Regions from separate parts of the Paraburkholderia sp. BR10141 genome, predicted to be linked through region 1. Evidence: predicted binding sites of a transcription regulator. Region 1 holds the regulator's gene; the other holds the start of a gene.
What was found. Region 1 encodes LexA, which represses DNA repair genes until DNA is damaged. Its sites were predicted from a motif close to ACTGTATNNNNATACAGT; they were not measured.
Positions count from the first base shown of each region.

Region 2: imuA (translesion DNA synthesis-associated protein ImuA) is a predicted target of LexA. The motif match lies at 1,906-1,923, and genes of this name have one in related genera.

Region 1 is NZ_JBMIQH010000023.1:36,461-40,668, forward strand. It holds gene ACOJB8_RS27610 (universal stress protein) at 1-63, shown strand, start outside; gene ACOJB8_RS27615 (DUF2939 domain-containing protein) at 125-808, opposite strand; gene ACOJB8_RS27620 (hypothetical protein) at 905-1,282, opposite strand; gene lexA (transcriptional repressor LexA) at 1,347-1,997, opposite strand; gene ACOJB8_RS27630 (sulfate ABC transporter substrate-binding protein) at 2,291-3,349, shown strand; gene cysT (sulfate ABC transporter permease subunit CysT) at 3,499-4,208, shown strand, end outside.
Region 2 is NZ_JBMIQH010000006.1:262,190-266,397, reverse strand. It holds gene ACOJB8_RS11540 (Y-family DNA polymerase) at 1-1,056, opposite strand, end outside; gene imuA (translesion DNA synthesis-associated protein ImuA) at 965-1,822, opposite strand; gene ACOJB8_RS11530 (NAD(P)/FAD-dependent oxidoreductase) at 2,095-3,717, opposite strand; tRNA gene ACOJB8_RS11525 (tRNA-Pro) at 3,890-3,966, opposite strand; gene sixA (phosphohistidine phosphatase SixA) at 4,130-4,208, shown strand, end outside.

The DNA.
Region 1 (4,208 bases):
TGCAGCATTCTCGTGGCGTGTTCGTCGGCGGCTGAGGAAAAGCAGCAGCAAGCCGCCGCGTAGGGGATCAAGCGGGCCGGCTCGACTGGAACCGGCCTGTTAGCGCTGCCACTGCCGATCTGTCTCAGTTCGAGACGTTTCCTTCGCTTAGCTCGACCGCCGAGAGCTTCCACGAGAAGAGCCCGTGACGCTGCAGAATGGCGGCGTAGTGCTCGCCCGTACTGCCGCGGTCCCACGTGAGCGCGAACTCATTGAGGCCGCGATAGCCCGCCGTGGTCACCGGCCGCGCCTCGGGCGCGGGGGTGCCGGATACGGCCGGGGCCGGTGGCGCGGCGGAGGCGGGTGCCGATTGCGGCGGCTCTGCCGATTGCGCGGATGGCGCGCCGGATTCCGCTGGCGGCGGCGCGTGTGGCCGGTCGCCGGGCTTGCCCGTCGGCGGCATGCCATCGAGCAGGGCGGCCACGCCTTCCGGTGTGGCGTAGGCATCCACGAGCGGACTAATCAGTGCCGCGCCAATTACGGCGCCGAGGATCAGCAACGGATTGCTGCTGTGCTGCCCCTCGACGCGCCGGTGCAGCATCTCGCCCACCTGCTGTTTCAGGCTCAGGCGCAGCGCAGGGTAATCGACGTATTCGTTGAGCGCGACGGCGTCACGCGCGTCGGCCGCGGCTTTCATGTGTTTCACCGCGATATAGGGCGACGCATAGGCGTAGCCGATCGCGGCAACGACCATTGCGACGGCGACCGTGATCGCAACGGGCTTTTTCCAGCCTTGGGTCTTGCGCGGGGTAGAGAGAGATTCCGTCATCGGCATAGGGCAAATCGTTTAAACACGGTGTTGACCGCAAACCGGGCCAAACGATCCCGCCCGTAACCTCTTCTCACATTTGGGCAGCGTTGCTGCTTACTTCGCGAGTGCCGCGGGCAGGTCGCTGTGCTGCTCGGCGATGCAGCGGTCGATTGCGCGGCAAACCGCGTCGACCGTGCCGACTAGGATGAGCCGCGACGGACCCTGATAGACGCGCACGGGCGCGCGGCGCATGGGCTGTTCGGTGTTGAGCGTGCTGTTGAGCGACACGCGCGCAAACGCCGGCTGTGCCGAGGGCAGCACGGGCAGGTCGGCTGCGCTGGCCGCTACCATCTCAGGCGAGTCTTCGAAGAGCGAGCCGCTCAGTGCGGCAGCCGAATCGCGGACTTCGCGGACCGCGCACGAGGCGATTCCACGGAGATGGCGAAGGCGGCCGAATTGGCGGAAGGGCAGCAGGCGGGCAAGACGTTCCATGACTCTCTCCAGGTATGCGCAGATGGTGCGCAAACAATGTGCAAACCGCGCTCAGACGGATTCCTTAGAATTCGGTGGGGCGGATCAGCCCGACCGCGATGCCTTCGAGCGCGAATTCCGCGCTGCCGGCCTCCACGAAAATATTGTCGTAATCGGGGTTCTCGGCGATCAGCTCGAGCCCGTTCGGACGGCGCTTCAGGCGCTTGACGGTCACGTCGTCGCCGAGGCGCGCCACGATGATCTGGCCGTCTTTCGCTTCGGCCTTTTTCTGCACGGCGAGCAGGTCGCCGTCGAGGATGCCGGCGTCGCGCATGGAAAGGCCGCGCACCTTCAACAGGTAGTCGGGGCGGCTCGAGAAGAGCGCCGGGTCGCACATGTAGTTCTGCGAGATGTGCTCCTGCGCGAGGATCGGGCTACCCGCAGCGACGCGGCCGACGAGCGGCAGCGAGAGTTGCATGATGCTCGGGTGCGGGAGCGTGAACTGGTGTGGCAGGTCGTCGGGCCCCGGCACGAGGCGGATGCCGCGCGAGGCGCCCGCAGCCAGTTCGATCACGCCCTTGCGCGCCAGCGCACGCAGATGCTCCTCCGCGGAGTTGGCGGAGCTGAAGCCGAGTTCCGCCGCGATCTCGGCGCGCGTGGGCGGAAAGCCCGTGCGCTCGATGGCCCGGCGAACCAGATCGAAAACCTGCTGCTGTCGTGCGGTGAGTTTGGTCATGGCGCCACTGTATGTTTGAACAGGTAACTGTATTTTTATACAGTACTCGCCACTTTTCAAGTGTTACTTGAAGTTCATCGACTGAACGTTGCCATCAGGCCGTTTTCCCGTGTTTGCGCGGATGAAACCGCGCTCCAACAGCGACTTCCTCTGTCCTTACCACTTTTGCGTATTAAAAAATAAGAAAACATCATTTTTAATAATGTAAGGGGATCGCTAGACTGGCCTCCATCGTTAGCTGCAGTTTCATCAATGAGCGCAAACGAGCACACACGAGAACGGAGAACAGATAGATGGGCACGACACATACGGGGCGCGCGGGCTGGCTGAAAACACTGGCGGCAAAACTGGTCATCGGCGTTGCGCCGCTCGTCGGCGTCACGGCGATGGCGGCTATGGTGCCGCTGGCCGCTCACGCGGATACATCGCTGCTCAACGTCTCCTACGATCCGACGCGCGAGCTGTACCAGGACATCAACGAAGCCTTCATCAAGCAGTGGAAGGCGAAGACGGGCGAAACGCTCACCATCAAACAGTCGCATGGCGGCTCGGGCGCACAGGCGCGCTCGGTGCTCGACGGTCTGCAGGCCGACGTCGCGACGCTCGCGCTGGCATGGGACATCGACGCGCTCGCCAACAAGGGCATCGTCGCGAAGGACTGGCAAAAGCGCCTGCCCGACAACGCCTCGCCATACACGTCGACCATCGTGTTCCTCGTGCGCAAGGGCAACCCCAGGCACATCAAGGACTGGGACGATCTGACCAAGCCGGGTGTCTCGATCGTCACGCCGAATCCGAAAACCTCGGGCGGCGCGCGCTGGAACTATCTCGCGGCGTGGGCGTATGCGCTGCACCAGCCGGGCGGCAACGAGCAGAAGGCGAAGGACTTTGTCACGAAGCTCTACAAGAACGCGGGCGTGCTCGACTCGGGCGCGCGGGGAGCCACGACGAGCTTCGTGCAGCGCGGCATCGGCGATGTGCTGATCGCATGGGAAAACGAAGCATTTCTCTCGCTCAAGGAGTTCGGCCCGGACAAGTTCGAGATCGTGGTGCCTTCGGTGAGCATTCTGGCTGAGCCGCCGGTTGCCGTGGTGGACAAGGTCGTCGACAAGAAGGGCACGCGCAAGGAGGCCGAAGCCTACCTGCAGTTCCTCTATAGCGAAGAGGGCCAGGAGATCGCCGCGAAGAACTTCTACCGTCCGCGTTCGGACAAGGTCCCGGCGGCGCTCACGGCGAAGTTTCCGAAGCTCAAGCTCTACACGGTCGACGACACGTTCGGCGGCTGGCCCAACGCGCAGAAGACGCATTTCGCGGATGGCGGCGTGTTCGATTCGATCTATCAGCCGCAGTAAAGCTGTCGAGCAGTCAAGCAGCAGGCGGTCAAGCAGTAAGCGGTCCGCATAACGACGTGACCGCATAACAACGAAGCGCGCCTACGGGCGCGCTTTTCGGCGCGAATCTGCAACGCACGAATCGCGCAACCCATGTCTGGACGATGAGCATGACAACGTTTCGATTGCGCAAGCCCAGTGCGCTGCCTGGCTTCGGTTTGACGCTTGGCATCACGGTGGCCTATCTGAGCCTCGTGGTGCTCATTCCGCTTGCCGCCACCTTTCTCAAGACGGCGACACTCGACTGGAGCCAGTTCGTGCGCGCCGTGTGGTCGCCGCGCGTGATCGCGTCGTACCGGCTCACGTTCACCGCCGCGCTCGGCGGGGCGCTGATCAACGCGGTATTCGGCTTCCTGCTGGCGTGGGTGCTCGTGCGCTATAGGTTTCCGTTCAAACGGGTGATCGATGCGCTCGTCGATCTGCCGTTCGCGCTCCCGACTTCCGTGGCGGGCATTTCGCTCGCCGCCGTGTATGCCGGCAATGGCTGGATCGGCCAGTTCCTGCAGCCGCTCGGTCTGAAGATCGCCTTCACGCCGCTCGGCGTGCTCGTGGCGCTGACCTTCATCGGCTTGCCGTTCGTCGTGCGCACGGTGCAGCCGGTGCTCGAGGACTTCGAGCGCGAACAGGAAGAGGCCGCTGCGTGCCTCGGCGCCTCGCGCTGGCTCACGTTCCGCCGTGTCGTGCTGCCCGCGGTGCTGCCGGCGCTTCTCACGGGTTTCGCGCTCGCGTTCGCGCGTGCGCTGGGCGAGTACGGCTCGGTCATCTTCATCGCCGGCAACGTGCCGATGAAGTCGGAGATTACGTCGCTGCTCATCATCAC
Region 2 (4,208 bases), on a different contig from region 1:
GACGAGCGCAAGACCGATCACGGGCGCGGCAAGCTCAGTCTGATTCAGGCGCTCGCGAAGCAGCCACAGCAGATGCTCGGCGTCGCGCGAAGGCGATGCCCAGGCGATCGTGAGCGTCGAGGTGCGCGGCGCGTGACGCGAAGCCAGTTCGTGCTCCAGGCGCAGTTCGAAGCCGCTCAAGGCCGCGTGCTGCGCTGCCAGCCAGCCGGCCAGCTGCATCACGAGCCGGCGCGCGGCAAAGAGCAGCGCCTCGGCACTCTCCACGCGCGCCTGCAATTCGAGCGACGCGTGAAACGACGGCGGCGCGGCAAACCAGACGCGCGGATCGGGCGCCTCGCCGCGCGCCTGCGCGAGCCAGCCGAGCACGCCGTCGCCGAAACGACGCACGATGCCGTCGCGCGGCAACCGCCGCAAATCGCCGAGCGTCGCGCAGCCGATCTGCGTGAGCGCGTGGTCGTGCTGCGCGGCGAACGGCGCAAGCGTGACCGGCAGTGAGTCGAGCACGCGCGCGAGCGTTGTTTCCTTGAGCACATGCCAGCGGCGCGACGAACGCGTGACGCGCGCCTGCGCGAGCGTCCATGCCCCCCACGCCGTGGGCGCGCACGCCATGCGCGCGGTGTGCCCGCAGCCGGCCACTGTCGCCGCGACCCTGGCGAGCAGCGCACGCACGCCGCCGAACAGACGCAAGCTCGAGCCGACTTCGAGCAGCAGCGTGTGCGACTGCGCGAACGACACCTTGGGCGTATAGGCGAGCAACGCGAGCGCGAGCGCCTCGAACGCGCGGGTCTCGCGCGCCGGATCGGCTTCGAGCAGCACGAGCCCCGGCGCGAGCGCGAGCGCATGCGAGCGCGTGTTGCCGGGCTCGACGCCTGCGCGCAGCGCGTCGAGATCGGCGATCAGGATGCGCGTGTGGTCGGCGAGCGCGTAGCAGCGCGGCGCGCTGGTGACATGGGCATCGACGCTTTCAGGCAGGAGCGGCGTTGACGGCGCCGGCGGCATCAGAGGTCTGACGGCCTCCAGCGGCAACAACGGCAAGGTGACGGCGATCCACAGCATGATTGACCCCGGGCCACGGCATGACGACGGAAGCTGCGTCCGGCTGGGGCAGCACCGCATCCTGCAGCGGCAATGTAATGACGAGTGGCTGGGCGGGCGGCGGCCCGCGGCGCTTGAAAATATCGACGGAGAGCGCGGCGAACTGCATCCATTGCCGGCGGTTCAGGCTCGCGTCGTCGGGCGGCGGCACCGGCGAGCAGGTCATGCGCAGCGGCGCCGGCGACGACTGGTTGCGCGCGGCGAGCGGCCGCACGAGAAATGCGAGCGCCTGCGAATCCTGGGCGGCGACCTGTAGACGGCGCACGGCGTCGGCGCGCGCCTTCGCCTGCCAGAGCAGCACGGCGCCCATGCCTTCCTGCTTGAGCGCCTGTTCGGCCACCCAGGCGGCTTCGTCTTCGGCCGCGCGCACCCAGATCACGCGATCGAGCGCGAGCCCCCACGCCTTGAGCGCGCAGGCGTATGGGCGCCACGGCGGCGCGACGAGCAGCACGTGCCGGCCCGCCTGCGCGGTGAGCGCGCGCAGCGCCGGCGCGACAAGTCGCATCTCGCCCACGCCGCCCTGTTCGACGAGCAGCTCGGTCAGGCTGCCCGAGGGCCAGCCGGCGCCGGGGAGCTGGGCGTCGAGCGTCGCGTGGCCGCTCGGCACCGTGCGCTCGCTGGCGCGCGCGAGCTGATCGCCTTGCCACACGCGGCTTTGCAGCCGGGGGGGCAAGTGCGCGGCGAGTTGCGCGGTGGTCTGCGCAGTGGTCTGGGCTGCTGCTGCCATGTTCGTGGCCTGATTGATGGGAACGCTTCGCCCTGCCCGGCAAGAAATGGGGCATCGGCAAGAAGGAGGTCGACTCGCCTCCACCTGTATATTTATACAGTATTTTGAGAGATTGGAGGAGGCGGAAATTGGGGGCGGGTCACTTTGCGATCGCCGAGGGGCGACCGGACCGCCGCCGGACGTCGCGCTGACGTCCGGGGCAAACGCCGCTTAATACACGCCGCCAGCCCGATGTGGGCGGTGTGCAATAAGGGCGGCAGAGCTTGTTGCTATCAAGACGCCTGCGCCGACGTCATATCGAGCGCCACGGCTTGCGCCACTTCGATGCCGTCGATGGCCGCCGAGTAGATACCACCGGCATACCCGGCGCCTTCGCCCGCCGGATACAGACCTTCGACGTTCATGCTCTGGTAATTGTCTTTGCGACGAATGCGCAGCGGCGACGACGTGCGCGTCTCCACGCCGGTGAGCACGGCGTCGTGCATCGCGAAGCCTGCGATCTTCCTGTCGATCTGAGGCAGGGCTTCGCGGATGGCTTCGATCACGTAGTCGGGCAGCGCGGTGCTGAGATCGGTCGGGTGCACACCCGGCTTGTAAGACGGCACCACGGAGCCCAGCGACGTCGACGGACGACCGGCGATAAAGTCGCCGACCAGTTGGCCCGGCGCCTGGTAATTGCCGCCGCCGAGTTCGAACGCCCGCTCTTCCCACTTGCGCTGGAAGGCGATGCCCGCGAGCGGACCGCCCGGATAGTCCTCCGGCGTGATGCCGACGACGATGCCCGCATTCGCGTTGCGCTCGGCCCGCGAATACTGGCTCATGCCATTGGTGACCACGCGGCCGGGTTCGGAGGTCGCCGCGACCACCGTGCCGCCCGGGCACATGCAGAAGCTATAGACCGCCCGTCCATTGTTGGCGTGATGCACCACCTTGTAGTCGGCCGCGCCGAGTTGCTTGTGGCCCGCAAACTTGCCGAAACGGCTGCGATCGATCAGCCCCTGCGGATGCTCGATCCGAAAGCCCAGCGAAAACGGCTTGGCTTCCATGAACACGCCGCGATCGTGCAGCATCTGGAACGTGTCGCGGGCGCTGTGGCCGACGGCCAGCACGACGTGGTCGCACGGCAGCGTCTCGCCGTTCGAAAGCTTGAGCGCGCGCACCTTGCCCTGTTCGATCTCGATGTCTTCGACGCGGGTTTCGAAGCGCACTTCACCGCCCAGCTCGTGGATGGTGGCGCGCATTTTTTCCACCATGCTGACGAGACGGAACGTGCCGATGTGCGGCCGGCTCAGATACAGGATGTCTTCCGGCGCGCCCGCCTTGACGAACTCCTCGAGCACCTTGCGGCCGTAGTGGTGCGGATCCTTAATCTGGCTGTACAGCTTGCCGTCGGAAAACGTCCCGGCCCCGCCTTCGCCGAACTGCACGTTGGATTCGGGGTTGAGCACGGACTTGCGCCACAGCCCGAAGGTGTCCTTGGTGCGCTCGCGCACGGCCTTGCCGCGTTCGAGGATGATGGGACGAAAGCCCATCTGCGCGAGGATCAGTCCCGCGAACAGGCCGCATGGCCCCATGCCGATCACCACCGGACGCGGATGCGTCGAGTGCTCGGGCGCCTTGGCGACAAAGCGGTAGGTCATGTCCGGCGTCACCCCGCAATGCGGCTTGCCGGCGATCCGCTTGAGCGCGGCCGCTTCGTCCTTGACTTCGACGTCGACGATATAGGTCAGCTTGATATCCGAGCGCTTGCGTGCGTCGTGCGCACGGCGGAATACGGTGTAACGCACGAGCGCATCCGCCCCCACGCCGAGTTCCGCGAGACGTCCCCGAATCGCGGCTTCAAGTTCGCTTTCGGCGTGGTCGAGGGGGAGTTTGACTTCGGATAAACGTAACATGGCTGCCAGGGTGCGATCGCCACGGGAGTGGTGGCCGATCGGTATTTTATAGGCTCGGTGGCTTTTCAAAGGGAACGCAAGCCGTACGACGAGACGCGAGCGCGTATGACCCAACATGGGAGAAAAAGAAAAAGGGGCTACAGGCCAATGGCGTGTAACCCCTCGGTATTGCTGGTCGGAGCGATAGGATTCGAACCTACGACCCTCTGATCCCAAATCAGATGCGCTACCAGGCTGCGCTACGCTCCGACGAATCAGCGATTGTATCGGCACTGATGCCACGCCGTCAAATCTGAGTGAGCCATAGCGACGAAAAGCGATCCACATCACGCGCTTGCCGCATACCGGCCTGGCGTGCACCATGACAGGACACGCCGCACGTGCACCCCATACCGCCAAAAAAGGAGACGCCATGCACCTCATCCTCTGGCGCCACGCCGAAGCCGAAGACATCGCCGCCAGCGACCTCTCCCGCCAGCTCACCACACGCG